2 linked regions of the Bacillus pumilus genome follow. Each later gene encodes a partner of the first gene's protein in a complex. Links are inferred from orthologs where the notes say so. Each region holds a gene or a part of one and is shown on either strand. Other genes may lie near its edges.

What was found.
Region 2: the proteins of tig (region 1) and rpsG are in contact, whole or in part, in a crystal structure (PDB 3GTY), measured with the Thermotoga maritima proteins. The link is inferred for Bacillus pumilus from one-to-one orthologs. Residues at the interface, in WP_004081061.1 of Thermotoga maritima: Glu122, Val124, Val129, Leu130, Tyr133, Glu188, Gly259, Ile262, Tyr263, Glu266, Ser270, Glu273, Gln274, Glu277, Arg308, Gln311, Ile312, Ser315, Tyr316, Glu325, Arg329, Arg336, Leu363, Phe366, Trp367, Arg373, Leu377, Arg381, Leu384, Glu387; in WP_004081843.1 of Thermotoga maritima: Lys34, Lys52, Lys55, Glu59, Arg62, Gln63, Glu66, Asn67, Lys69, Val71, Arg95, Ala109, Lys110, Lys111, Gly112, Arg113, Pro114, Glu117, Glu121, Ile124, Ala125, Tyr127, Asn128, Asn129, Thr130, Gly131, Lys135, Asp139, Arg142, Met143.

What each region holds. Positions count from the first base shown.
Region 1 is NZ_LT906438.1:2,503,274-2,511,130, reverse strand. What follows is about bases 274-3,246. They hold tig (trigger factor), read left to right. Parts: upstream 274-1,109; coding sequence 1,110-2,384; downstream 2,385-3,246. Other genes in these bases: clpX (ATP-dependent protease ATP-binding subunit ClpX), read left to right, coding at 2,636-3,246; ddcA (DNA damage checkpoint antagonist DdcA), read left to right, coding at 274-870. In the rest of the region: more of ddcA, read left to right, coding at 1-273; more of clpX, read left to right, coding at 3,247-3,901; ATP-dependent protease LonB, read left to right, coding at 4,038-5,699; lon (endopeptidase La), read left to right, coding at 5,871-7,857. UniProt on the Bacillus subtilis protein: Involved in protein export. Acts as a chaperone by maintaining the newly synthesized protein in an open conformation. Functions as a peptidyl-prolyl cis-trans isomerase.
Region 2 is NZ_LT906438.1:132,146-135,108, reverse strand. It holds rpsG (30S ribosomal protein S7), read right to left. Parts: upstream 1,736-2,963; coding sequence 1,265-1,735; downstream 1-1,264. Other genes in the region: rpoC (DNA-directed RNA polymerase subunit beta'), read right to left, coding at 2,782-2,963; CKW02_RS00700 (50S ribosomal protein L7ae-like protein), read right to left, coding at 2,388-2,636; rpsL (30S ribosomal protein S12), read right to left, coding at 1,856-2,275; fusA (elongation factor G), read right to left, coding at 1-1,210.

The sequences.
Region 1 (7,857 bases):
GATGACGATGAAGAATCCGATATTCATCTCGGTATGGCGATTTGTTTTCTGGAGCTGGGCGAGCTGCAGGATGCAAAGCGTGTGTGTGAGAAGATGTTGCATGAAGGATATGGTCATTACTTCACCGTGCTTCAAGTGTATATGACAATCTTAATTCAGCTGAAAGAATATGAAGAAGTGAAGCAGACAATTGAAGCAGTACTTGAGGAAAACCACCTTCCAGCAGAAAGCGCGGAGCATTTTTACAAGCTACTCGAATTTAGTAGAAAAATGATCGAATCGCCTGAACAGATTTTAGATGAAGACGATGATGACTACGGCGAAATCAATATAGATGATATGCTCGAGCGGCCAGAAGAGCAGGTGCAGTTCATCCATTCGCTGAAAGACCGAAACATTACGCCGCATATGGGTCTATTAAATACGATCCTACAAAAGCCTGATGGAAACCCTTTGGTCAAATCATTGATTCTGCAGCTTCTGTCAGATCATGATGTGGCAAAGCCGGTTCATGTGACGAAGTTCGGTGATTCGTTAACGCTTATTCCTTCTGAGGCTGTCAAGCCAGAGCAAATGCCGCTGCTTCAGCAAGTTCTTCGTAAGCTCGATGACACACTCGGCAATGAGAACCCAACCCTTTATCAAGGCGTGGAAGAGTTATGGCGCAGGCACTTATTTGTGCTATATCCATTTCTTCCTAAATACACAGATCCGAATCTTTGGGCAGCAGCACTTCATAAAGTCGGCTATGAAATGCATGGGATTGAGATTGACCTCGAAGAATTACATCTATTGTATGAATTTGATGAACGAGAGCTGAGAGAAGCTTGCACAATGCTGAAAGATATTGAAGAAATTTCTTATTTGTAATTTGTCGATTTAGTTGAAAGACGGACTTGTTATGTTATAATATAATGGTTGTATTTGTGCATATATCGTGCAGTTGTCGATTCCAATGGTTGAAAGACGATATGTATAATCAAGTCAAATGTTGTATACATAATACCGCTTCTTTAGCGGCGTGCGTGGTTTTTAATTGGACGAAGTCTTTATGATGCTTTAGAATGTAACAACGCACAATCTGAATAGATTTTTGGAGGGAAACACACATGTCAGTAAAATGGGAAAAACAAGAAGGTAACGAAGGCATCTTAACGGTAGAAGTTGATGCTGAAACATTTAACAAAGCACTTGATGATGCGTTTAAGAAAGTTGTTAAGCAAGTATCGATCCCTGGATTCCGTAAAGGGAAAGTACCACGTGGTCTTTTCGAACAGCGTTTTGGTGTAGAATCTCTTTATCAAGATGCATTAGATATTCTTCTTCCAGTTGAGTATCCAAAAGCAATCGACGAAGCTGGTATCGAGCCAGTTGACCGCCCTGAAATCGATGTTGAGAAAATCGAAAAAGGCGAAAGCTTAATCTTCACTGCAAAAGTAACAGTGAAGCCTGAAGTGAAACTTGGTGACTACAAAGGTCTTAACGTAGAAAAAGACGACGCTACTGTCACTGATGAAGATGTACAAGAAGAGTTAAAAGGCATGCAAAACCGTCAAGCTGAGCTTGTTGTCAAAGAAGAAGGCGCAATCGAAAACGGCGATACAGTTGTTCTTGATTTCGAAGGATTCGTTGATGGAGAAGCATTCGAAGGCGGAAAAGCTGAGAACTACTCTCTTGAAGTAGGTTCTAATTCATTCATCCCTGGTTTTGAAGAGCAGTTAGTTGGTCTTGAAACTGGAGCTGAAAAAGACGTAGAAGTCACTTTCCCAGAAGAATACCATGCTGAAGACCTTGCAGGTAAACCAGCTGTATTCAAAGTGAAAATTCACGAAATCAAAGCAAAAGAACTTCCAGCACTTGACGATGAGTTCGCGAAAGATGTTGATGAAGAAGTAGAAACTCTTGCTGAACTAACTGAAAAAACAAAGAAACGTCTTGAAGAAGCGAAAGAAAACGAAGCAGAAGGTAAACTTCGTGAAGAGCTAGTTGAGAAAGCTTCTGAAAATGCGGAAGTTGACATCCCACAAGCGATGGTTGACACAGAGCTAGACCGTATGATGAAAGAATTCGAACAACGCCTTCAAATGCAAGGAATGAACCTTGAGCTTTACTTCCAATTCTCAGGACAAGATGAAAATGCGCTGAAAGAGCAAATGAAAGAAGATGCTGCTAAACGCGTAAAATCTAACCTAACACTTGAAGCAATTGCTGCTGCAGAAAACTTACAAGTGTCTGATGAAGAAGTAGAAGAAGAGCTTTCAAAAATGGCTGAAGCATACAACATGCCAATTGAAAATATTAAACAAGCGATCGGATCTACTGACGCAATGAAAGAAGATCTAAAAGTTCGTAAAGCAATTGATTTTCTTGTAGAAAACCGTTAATATGGTGCATAATAATAAAACAGGGCGCGAGTGACTCGTGCCTTGTTTTGTACAATTTTTGACTTATCATCGCTTCTTTTGGAAACGATAGTGTAAGTCGCATCTTTCTGTTATACATATCTCGATGTGCAGTGTTAGAAACACATCATTACCGTCTTTTAGGAAAGTATGGTAAAATGCATACATACTGGACCCAGAAAGGTAGCTGACTGTTAGCTACAGGCAAGTGAAGAAGAATAAGGGGTGAAAGAATGTTTAAATTCAACGAGGAAAAAGGTCAATTAAAATGCTCGTTTTGCGGAAAAACGCAAGATCAAGTGCGTAAACTGGTCGCAGGACCTGGCGTATATATATGTGATGAATGTATCGAGCTTTGCACGGAAATAGTTGAAGAAGAGCTCGGCACTGAGGAAGAAGTTGAATTCAAGGATGTTCCGAAGCCTCATGAAATTCGGGAGATTCTTGATGAATATGTCATCGGCCAAGAAAATGCGAAGAAATCCTTAGCTGTAGCGGTTTATAATCACTACAAACGGATCAATTCCAACAGCAAGATTGATGATGTTGAGCTTTCGAAAAGTAATATCTCTATGATTGGGCCAACAGGAAGCGGTAAAACATTACTTGCTCAAACGCTTGCTCGTATTTTAAATGTGCCATTTGCGATTGCAGATGCAACATCTTTAACTGAAGCAGGTTATGTTGGTGAAGACGTAGAGAATATTTTACTAAAGCTGATCCAAGCAGCCGATTATGATGTAGAAAAAGCAGAAAAAGGTATTATCTACATCGATGAAATCGATAAAGTAGCAAGAAAATCAGAAAACCCTTCTATCACTCGTGATGTATCTGGGGAAGGTGTTCAGCAAGCACTATTGAAAATTCTTGAAGGAACTGTCGCTAGTGTACCGCCTCAAGGTGGACGTAAGCATCCTCATCAAGAATTCATTCAAATCGATACAACAAATATCCTCTTTATTTGTGGTGGAGCCTTTGACGGCATTGAGCAAATCATCAAACGCCGCTTAGGTCAAAAAGTCATTGGATTCGGTGCGGAAAATAAAATCGAAGATCTTGAAAAAGAAGTTCTTTTATCAAAAGTACTCCCAGAAGACTTGCTTCGCTTCGGTTTAATCCCAGAATTCATCGGCCGTCTACCGGTTATTGCAAGCCTAGAGCCGTTAGATGAAAAAGCACTTGTAGAGATCTTGACGAAGCCTAAAAATGCACTCGTTAAGCAGTATACAAAAATGCTTGAGCTTGATGATGTAGAGCTAGAATTTGAAGAAGATGCTCTTAGCGAAATTGCGAAAAAAGCAATTGAGCGTAAAACAGGAGCTCGTGGTCTACGTTCAATCATTGAAGGCATCATGCTTGATGTGATGTTTGACCTTCCATCACGTGATGATATTGAAAAATGTGTAATCACTGGTGCAACAGTTGCTGATGGCGTGTCGCCGCGTCTTGTGTTAAAGGACGGCACAGTCGTTAATAAAGATACGAAAACATCTGCATAAGAGTAGTCTCACTCCTGAATCCTTTTGATTCAGGAGTTTTTTATTTATCGTGGAAGTTGTGTTTATTCCGTCCAGCTCTAGGAAATACTAGCAGACAGAAACCAATACATACGATAGATGAAGGAGGGAGCACCGATTGAGCTGGACAGGAATCGTTTTATTCATACAACTGTTCTTTGGTATCGTCATTGGGCTGTACTTTTGGAACTTACTGCGAAATCAGCGCACACAAAAGGTGACGATAGACAAAGAGTCAAAGAAAGAAATGGAGGCACTCAGAAAGATGCGGTCAATCAAGCTGAGTGAACCTTTATCAGAGAGAGTCCGGCCAAAGGGGTTTCAGGATATTGTAGGGCAGGAAGACGGCATTCGTGCACTAAAAGCGGCACTATGTGGGCCGAACCCACAGCATGTCATCGTCTACGGACCACCGGGAGTCGGTAAAACAGCCGCTGCCCGTCTTGTGATGGAAGAAGCGAAGCGTCACGCTGATTCTCCTTTTAAAAAAGATGCGGTCTTTGTAGAGCTCGATGCCACAACCGCGAGATTCGATGAACGAGGCATTGCAGATCCGCTTATTGGTTCCGTGCATGACCCAATTTACCAAGGGGCTGGAGCAATGGGGCAAGCAGGCATTCCGCAGCCAAAACAAGGAGCCGTCACACATGCTCATGGCGGGGTTCTGTTTATCGATGAAATTGGCGAACTGCATCCGATCCAAATGAACAAAATGCTCAAAGTGCTGGAAGATCGGAAAGTCTTTTTAGACAGTGCCTACTACAGTGAAGAAAATACCCAAATCCCGAATCACATTCATGATATTTTCCAAAATGGACTTCCGGCCGATTTTCGATTGATAGGTGCCACGACAAGAACACCTGACGAAATTCCACCAGCGATCCGGTCAAGATGTCTCGAAATTTTCTTTAAAGACCTTGACCAGCATGAACTGAAAATCGTCGCTGCCAAGGCTGTCCAAAAAATTCAAAAGGAATTAAGTGATGAAGGGCTGAACCTGTTAACCTCCTATGTGAAAAATGGACGTGAAGCGGTCAACATGGTGCAGATTGCCGCTGGCATGGCGGTCACGGAAAATCGAAAAGACATCACGATCGAAGATGTAGAATGGGTTATTCATTCGAGCCAGCTGACACCAAGATATGAACAAAAAGTACCGGAAAAGCCAAAAGTGGGGGTAGTCAATGGACTGGCCGTTTATGGACCAAACAGCGGTGCCTTGCTTGAGATTGAAGTGAACATCTGTAAGGCGCTTGAGAAAGGCAGTATCAACATTACAGGCATTGCAGAAGAAGAAAGCATTGGCAATCAATCGAAATCCATTAGACGAAAAAGTATGGCCAAAGGGTCAGTTGAAAATGTATTAACGGTACTTCGAAATTTAGGCATTCGGACAAATGAATATGACATCCATATTAATTTTCCAGGCGGTGCCCCAATTGATGGACCGTCTGCTGGGATTGCCATGGCAACCGCAATCTTCTCAGCCATACATCAAATCCCTATTGATCATCTAACAGCCATGACGGGTGAAATCGGATTGCAAGGTCAGGTGAAGCCGATCGGTGGTGTGATACCGAAGATAAAGGCAGCGAAGCAGGCTGGTGCCACAACCGTCATTATTCCTTATGACAACCAGCAGTCGATCTTAAAAGAGATTGAAGGGGTCACCATTGTGCCTGTGAAGCACTTCCAAGAAGTGCTGGATCAGTGTTTGGTTAACCCGCCAGACGAGAAGAAAGATGGACTAGAAGAAGAAATGAAAAGAAAATCTGTTTAATCCCCATCACATATGGGGATTTTTTAGTGAAATAGATCTTTTTTTCTTTTTCAAGATAAAAAGAAAGGGTATACTACGGTAAGATCAACATTTCTCAAGTCTTTTACATTGTACAAGACTGAAACAGGTATATTATAATGATTCATACTAGTGACGGAGGTGTCAATCAACATGGCAGATGAAATCAAAAAGAATGTTCCGCTCCTTCCATTGCGAGGTTTGCTTGTTTATCCAACAATGGTCTTGCATTTGGACGTTGGACGCGAAAAGTCTGTTCAAGCATTAGAACAGGCGATGATGAACGATCATATGATTTTTCTAGCTACACAGCGGGAAATTTCAATAGATGAACCAGGTGAAGAGGAAATTTTCAAAGTCGGCACCTACACAAAAATTAAACAAATGCTGAAGCTGCCAAATGGAACGATTCGTGTACTCGTTGAAGGCCTAAATCGAGCGCAGATCGAATCATATGTCGAGCTGGAGGACTATACGTCCGTCGACATTAAAGAATTGACAGAAGAAGAATTAAAGGACGCAGAAGCAGAAGCCCTCATGCGTACATTGTTAGATCACTTTGATCAATACATAAAAATTTCAAAAAAAATCTCAGCTGAAACATATGCAACAGTGACGGACATTGAAGAACCGGGGAGAATGGCAGATATCGTTGCTTCTCACCTGCCGCTTAAATTAAAGGACAAACAAGAAGTACTGGAAACAGTAGATGTCAAAAAACGGCTGAACCGGGTCATCAGCTTAATTCACAATGAAAAAGAAGTGCTCGAGATTGAAAAGAAAATTGGGCAGCGCGTGAAACGTTCAATGGAACGAACGCAAAAAGAATATTATTTACGTGAACAAATGAAAGCCATTCAAAAAGAGCTTGGAGACAAAGAAGGGAAAACGGGCGAAGTCAGTTCTTTAATGTCTAAAATCGAAGAGTCGAGCATGCCGGATTCTGTTCGTGAAACGGCGCTAAAAGAATTGAATCGTTATGAAAAAATTCCTTCAAGCTCTGCTGAGAGCTCTGTGATTCGAAATTATATTGATTGGCTGATCGGCCTCCCGTGGGGCATCTATACAGAAGATCGTCTCGATTTAAAGCTTGCAAGTGAAATTTTAGATGATGAGCATCACGGGCTGGAAAAGGTCAAAGAACGGGTGCTTGAATATCTTGCTGTACAGAAGCTGACCAATTCATTAAAAGGACCGATTCTTTGCTTAGCAGGACCTCCTGGCGTAGGGAAAACGTCACTTGCCAAATCGATTGCCAAATCACTTGACCGAAAGTTTATCCGTATCTCCCTTGGCGGTGTGCGTGATGAATCCGAGATTCGTGGACATAGAAGAACGTATGTAGGTGCGATGCCAGGCCGTATCATTCGCGGAATGAGCAAGGCAGGAACGATGAATCCGGTCTTCCTTTTAGATGAAATTGATAAAATGTCCTCTGATTTTAGAGGCGATCCATCTTCTGCGATGCTCGAAGTCTTAGACCCAGAGCAAAATCATAACTTTAGCGATCACTATATTGAAGAAACATTTGATTTGTCTCAGGTGTTATTTATTGCCACTGCCAACAATTTAGCAACCATTCCAGGTCCACTTCGTGATAGAATGGAGATTATCACGATTGCAGGGTATACAGAGGTTGAAAAAGCAGAAATTGTGAAAGATCATCTTCTGCCGAAGCAGCTAAAGGAGCACGGATTAAAGAAAGGGAACTTGCAGCTTCGTGAAGCAGCGATTTATGATACGATTCGCTATTACACAAGAGAAGCGGGTGTTCGTGGATTAGAGCGTCAGCTTGCGGCGATATGCCGTAAAGCGGCAAGAGCGATTGTGGCTGAAGACCGCAAACGCATCACGGTGACAGAAAAGAACTTATCTGAATTTCTCGGAAAAAGACTTTACCGTTATGGTCAGGCTGAAACGACAGACCAAGTGGGAGTTGTCACAGGACTTGCGTATACCACTGTTGGCGGAGACACCTTGTCAATTGAGGTATCACTTTCTCCGGGTAAAGGCAAGCTGTTGTTAACAGGTAAGCTTGGTGATGTTATGAGAGAATCTGCACAGGCGGCATTCAGTTATATTCGTTCGAAAGCAGATGAACTGAACATTGATCCTAATTTTAATGAAAAGCATGATATTC
Region 2 (2,963 bases), 2.4 Mb from region 1 along the record:
CTGGGAATTCCATAGACTCAAGGATAACAGTATCTTTCTCGTCACAAAGAGTGTCACCAGTAGATGTATCTTTAAGACCAACAGCTGCTGCGATATCTCCTGCATATACAGTAGAGATTTCTTCACGGCTGTTTGCGTGCATTTGAAGGATACGTCCAACACGCTCACGCTTGTTCTTAGAAGAGTTCTTCACGTATGAACCTGAAGCAAGTGTTCCAGAGTATACGCGGAAGAAAGTTAGTTTCCCAACATAAGGGTCAGTCATAACTTTAAATGCAAGAGCTGCGAATGGTGCATCATCAGTAGACTCACGAACAACCTCTTCATTTGAATCTGGCAGGATACCTTTGATTGCAGCAACATCAGTTGGTGCAGGAAGGTAATCAAGCACAGCATCAAGTACAAGCTGAACACCTTTGTTTTTGAAAGCAGATCCAACAAGAACTGGGTAGAATTCAACATTCAACGTTCCTTTACGGATTGCAGCTTTCAATTCAGGAATTGTAATTTCTTCACCCTCAAGGTATTTTTCCATAAGCTCTTCATCAAGCTCAGCGACAGCTTCAATAAGGCTGTTGCGAAGCTCTTCAGCTTTGTCTTTATACTCAGCAGGGATTTCTTGTGCATCAGAGCGAGTTCCAAGGTCATCTTCGTAGAAGTATGCTACGTTATCTACAAGGTCGATGATTCCTTCGAATTGATCTTCAGCGCCGATCGGCAATTGAATTGCATGAGCGTTCGCTTGAAGACGATCTCTTAATGTGCCTACAGAGTAAAGGAAGTCCGCACCGGTTTTATCCATTTTGTTAACGAATACGATACGAGGTACTCCGTAAGTTGTTGCTTGGCGCCAAACTGTTTCAGTTTGTGGCTCTACACCTGATTGTGCATCAAGAACTGCTACCGCACCATCAAGTACACGTAAAGAACGTTCAACTTCAACAGTGAAGTCTACGTGTCCTGGTGTATCGATGATGTTTACACGGTAACCTTTCCATTGTGCTGTAGTAGCAGCAGAAGTGATTGTAATACCACGTTCTTGCTCCTGCTCCATCCAGTCCATTTGGGAAGCTCCTTCGTGAGTTTCACCAATTTTATGGATACGACCAGTGTAGTATAAGATACGCTCAGTCGTTGTCGTTTTACCAGCATCGATGTGAGCCATGATACCAATATTACGAGTTTTGTCTAAGGAGAACTCTCTTGCCATTGGGTAATTTCTCCTTCCTTATTAGGGAATAGTTTTTTTAGTTTGGTATAAATCCTACCAGCGGTAGTGAGCGAATGCTTTGTTCGCTTCTGCCATTTTGTGTGTATCTTCACGTTTCTTAACAGCAGCACCAGTGTTGTTAGCTGCATCAAGGATTTCGTTAGCAAGACGCTCTTCCATCGTTTTTTCTCCACGAAGACGAGCGTAGTTTACTAACCAGCGAAGACCTAAAGTAGTACGACGGTCTGGGCGAACTTCTACAGGAACTTGGTAGTTAGCTCCACCTACACGACGTGCTTTAACTTCAAGAACTGGCATGATGTTTTTCAAGGCTTGTTCGAAAACCTCCATCGCTTCATTACCAGTACGTTCTTTGATGATATCAAATGACTTGTAGAGAATTGTTTGTGACTTTCCTCTTTTACCGTCGATCATCATTTTGTTGATCAAACGAGATACAAGTTTAGAATTGTAAATTGGATCTGGCAATACGTCTCTTTTTGCTACAGGACCTTTACGTGGCATCTGATAGCCTCCCTTCTCATTTAAAAGGATTTCTATCTGTCTCTCATCTCAATATCATTGTCAGTTGCCTGACTCCACTGATCTGATATCAACTTCTAAAAACCCTTATGTTTGTTTGTATTATTTACTTTGTTTAGGGCGTTTTGTTCCGTATTTAGAACGTCCTTGCATACGACCGTCAACTCCGGCAGTATCAAGCGCACCACGAACGATGTGGTAACGTACACCCGGTAAGTCTTTTACACGTCCGCCACGGATAAGTACTACACTGTGCTCTTGTAGATTATGTCCGATACCAGGAATGTAAGCTGTTACCTCAATCAGGTTAGACAAACGTACACGAGCATATTTACGTAGTGCTGAGTTTGGTTTTTTCGGTGTCATTGTGCCGACACGAGTACAAACCCCGCGCTTCTGTGGAGATGTTACGTTAGTGTGCTCTTTTTTGAAACTGTTGTATCCTTTGTTAAGTGCAGGAGACTTTGAGTTTTCAACTTTACTCACGCGTCCTTTGCGTATTAGCTGATTAATTGTAGGCATGTTGTTATTCCTCCCTTCGTTGCTTTTTTTATAACCCACATACCCAGGTGGTTCATTAAAAGGCAAAAAACAATGCTTTTGCATTTACACATGCAAAAACAAAACAAGTACGCTATAACATAATGGCAACAGCTGCTGCCCCAACTTCAATTCCGCAGGCTTTGCCGAGCTTTTTCATGGAATCTACCACTAAAATGTCTACACCCTTCTCTTGCGCTAGTTTTGTTACACTAGCTGTTAAAGCAGGATCAGCATCTTTCGCTACGACGATTTCCTTTACTGAATCTCGTTTCAGAGCTTTTACTGTTTGCTTCGTACCAATAATAATGGATTGAGCCTGTGATACTTTATCATAAGACATCGAATATCCTCCAAAGTAACAGGTTTTATTTTGAGCACCTTGGTTATATTATCATCATGGCAGAAGGATGTCAATATCATATGACAGATTATCTTGACATCCTTCACCATTTTTTGATGATTTTATAGGAATCTCACGAGAAAGATTACTCTACAGGCACCATATCGTCAGACGGTTGCACTTGTGAAACCGGCTTAACTTTACGGTAGTTTGGCATTCCTGTTCCAGCTGGAACAAGTTTACCGATGATAACATTCTCTTTCAAGCCAAGCAGTTCATCACGTTTTCCTTTGATCGCCGCATCTGTTAGGACACGAGTCGTTTCTT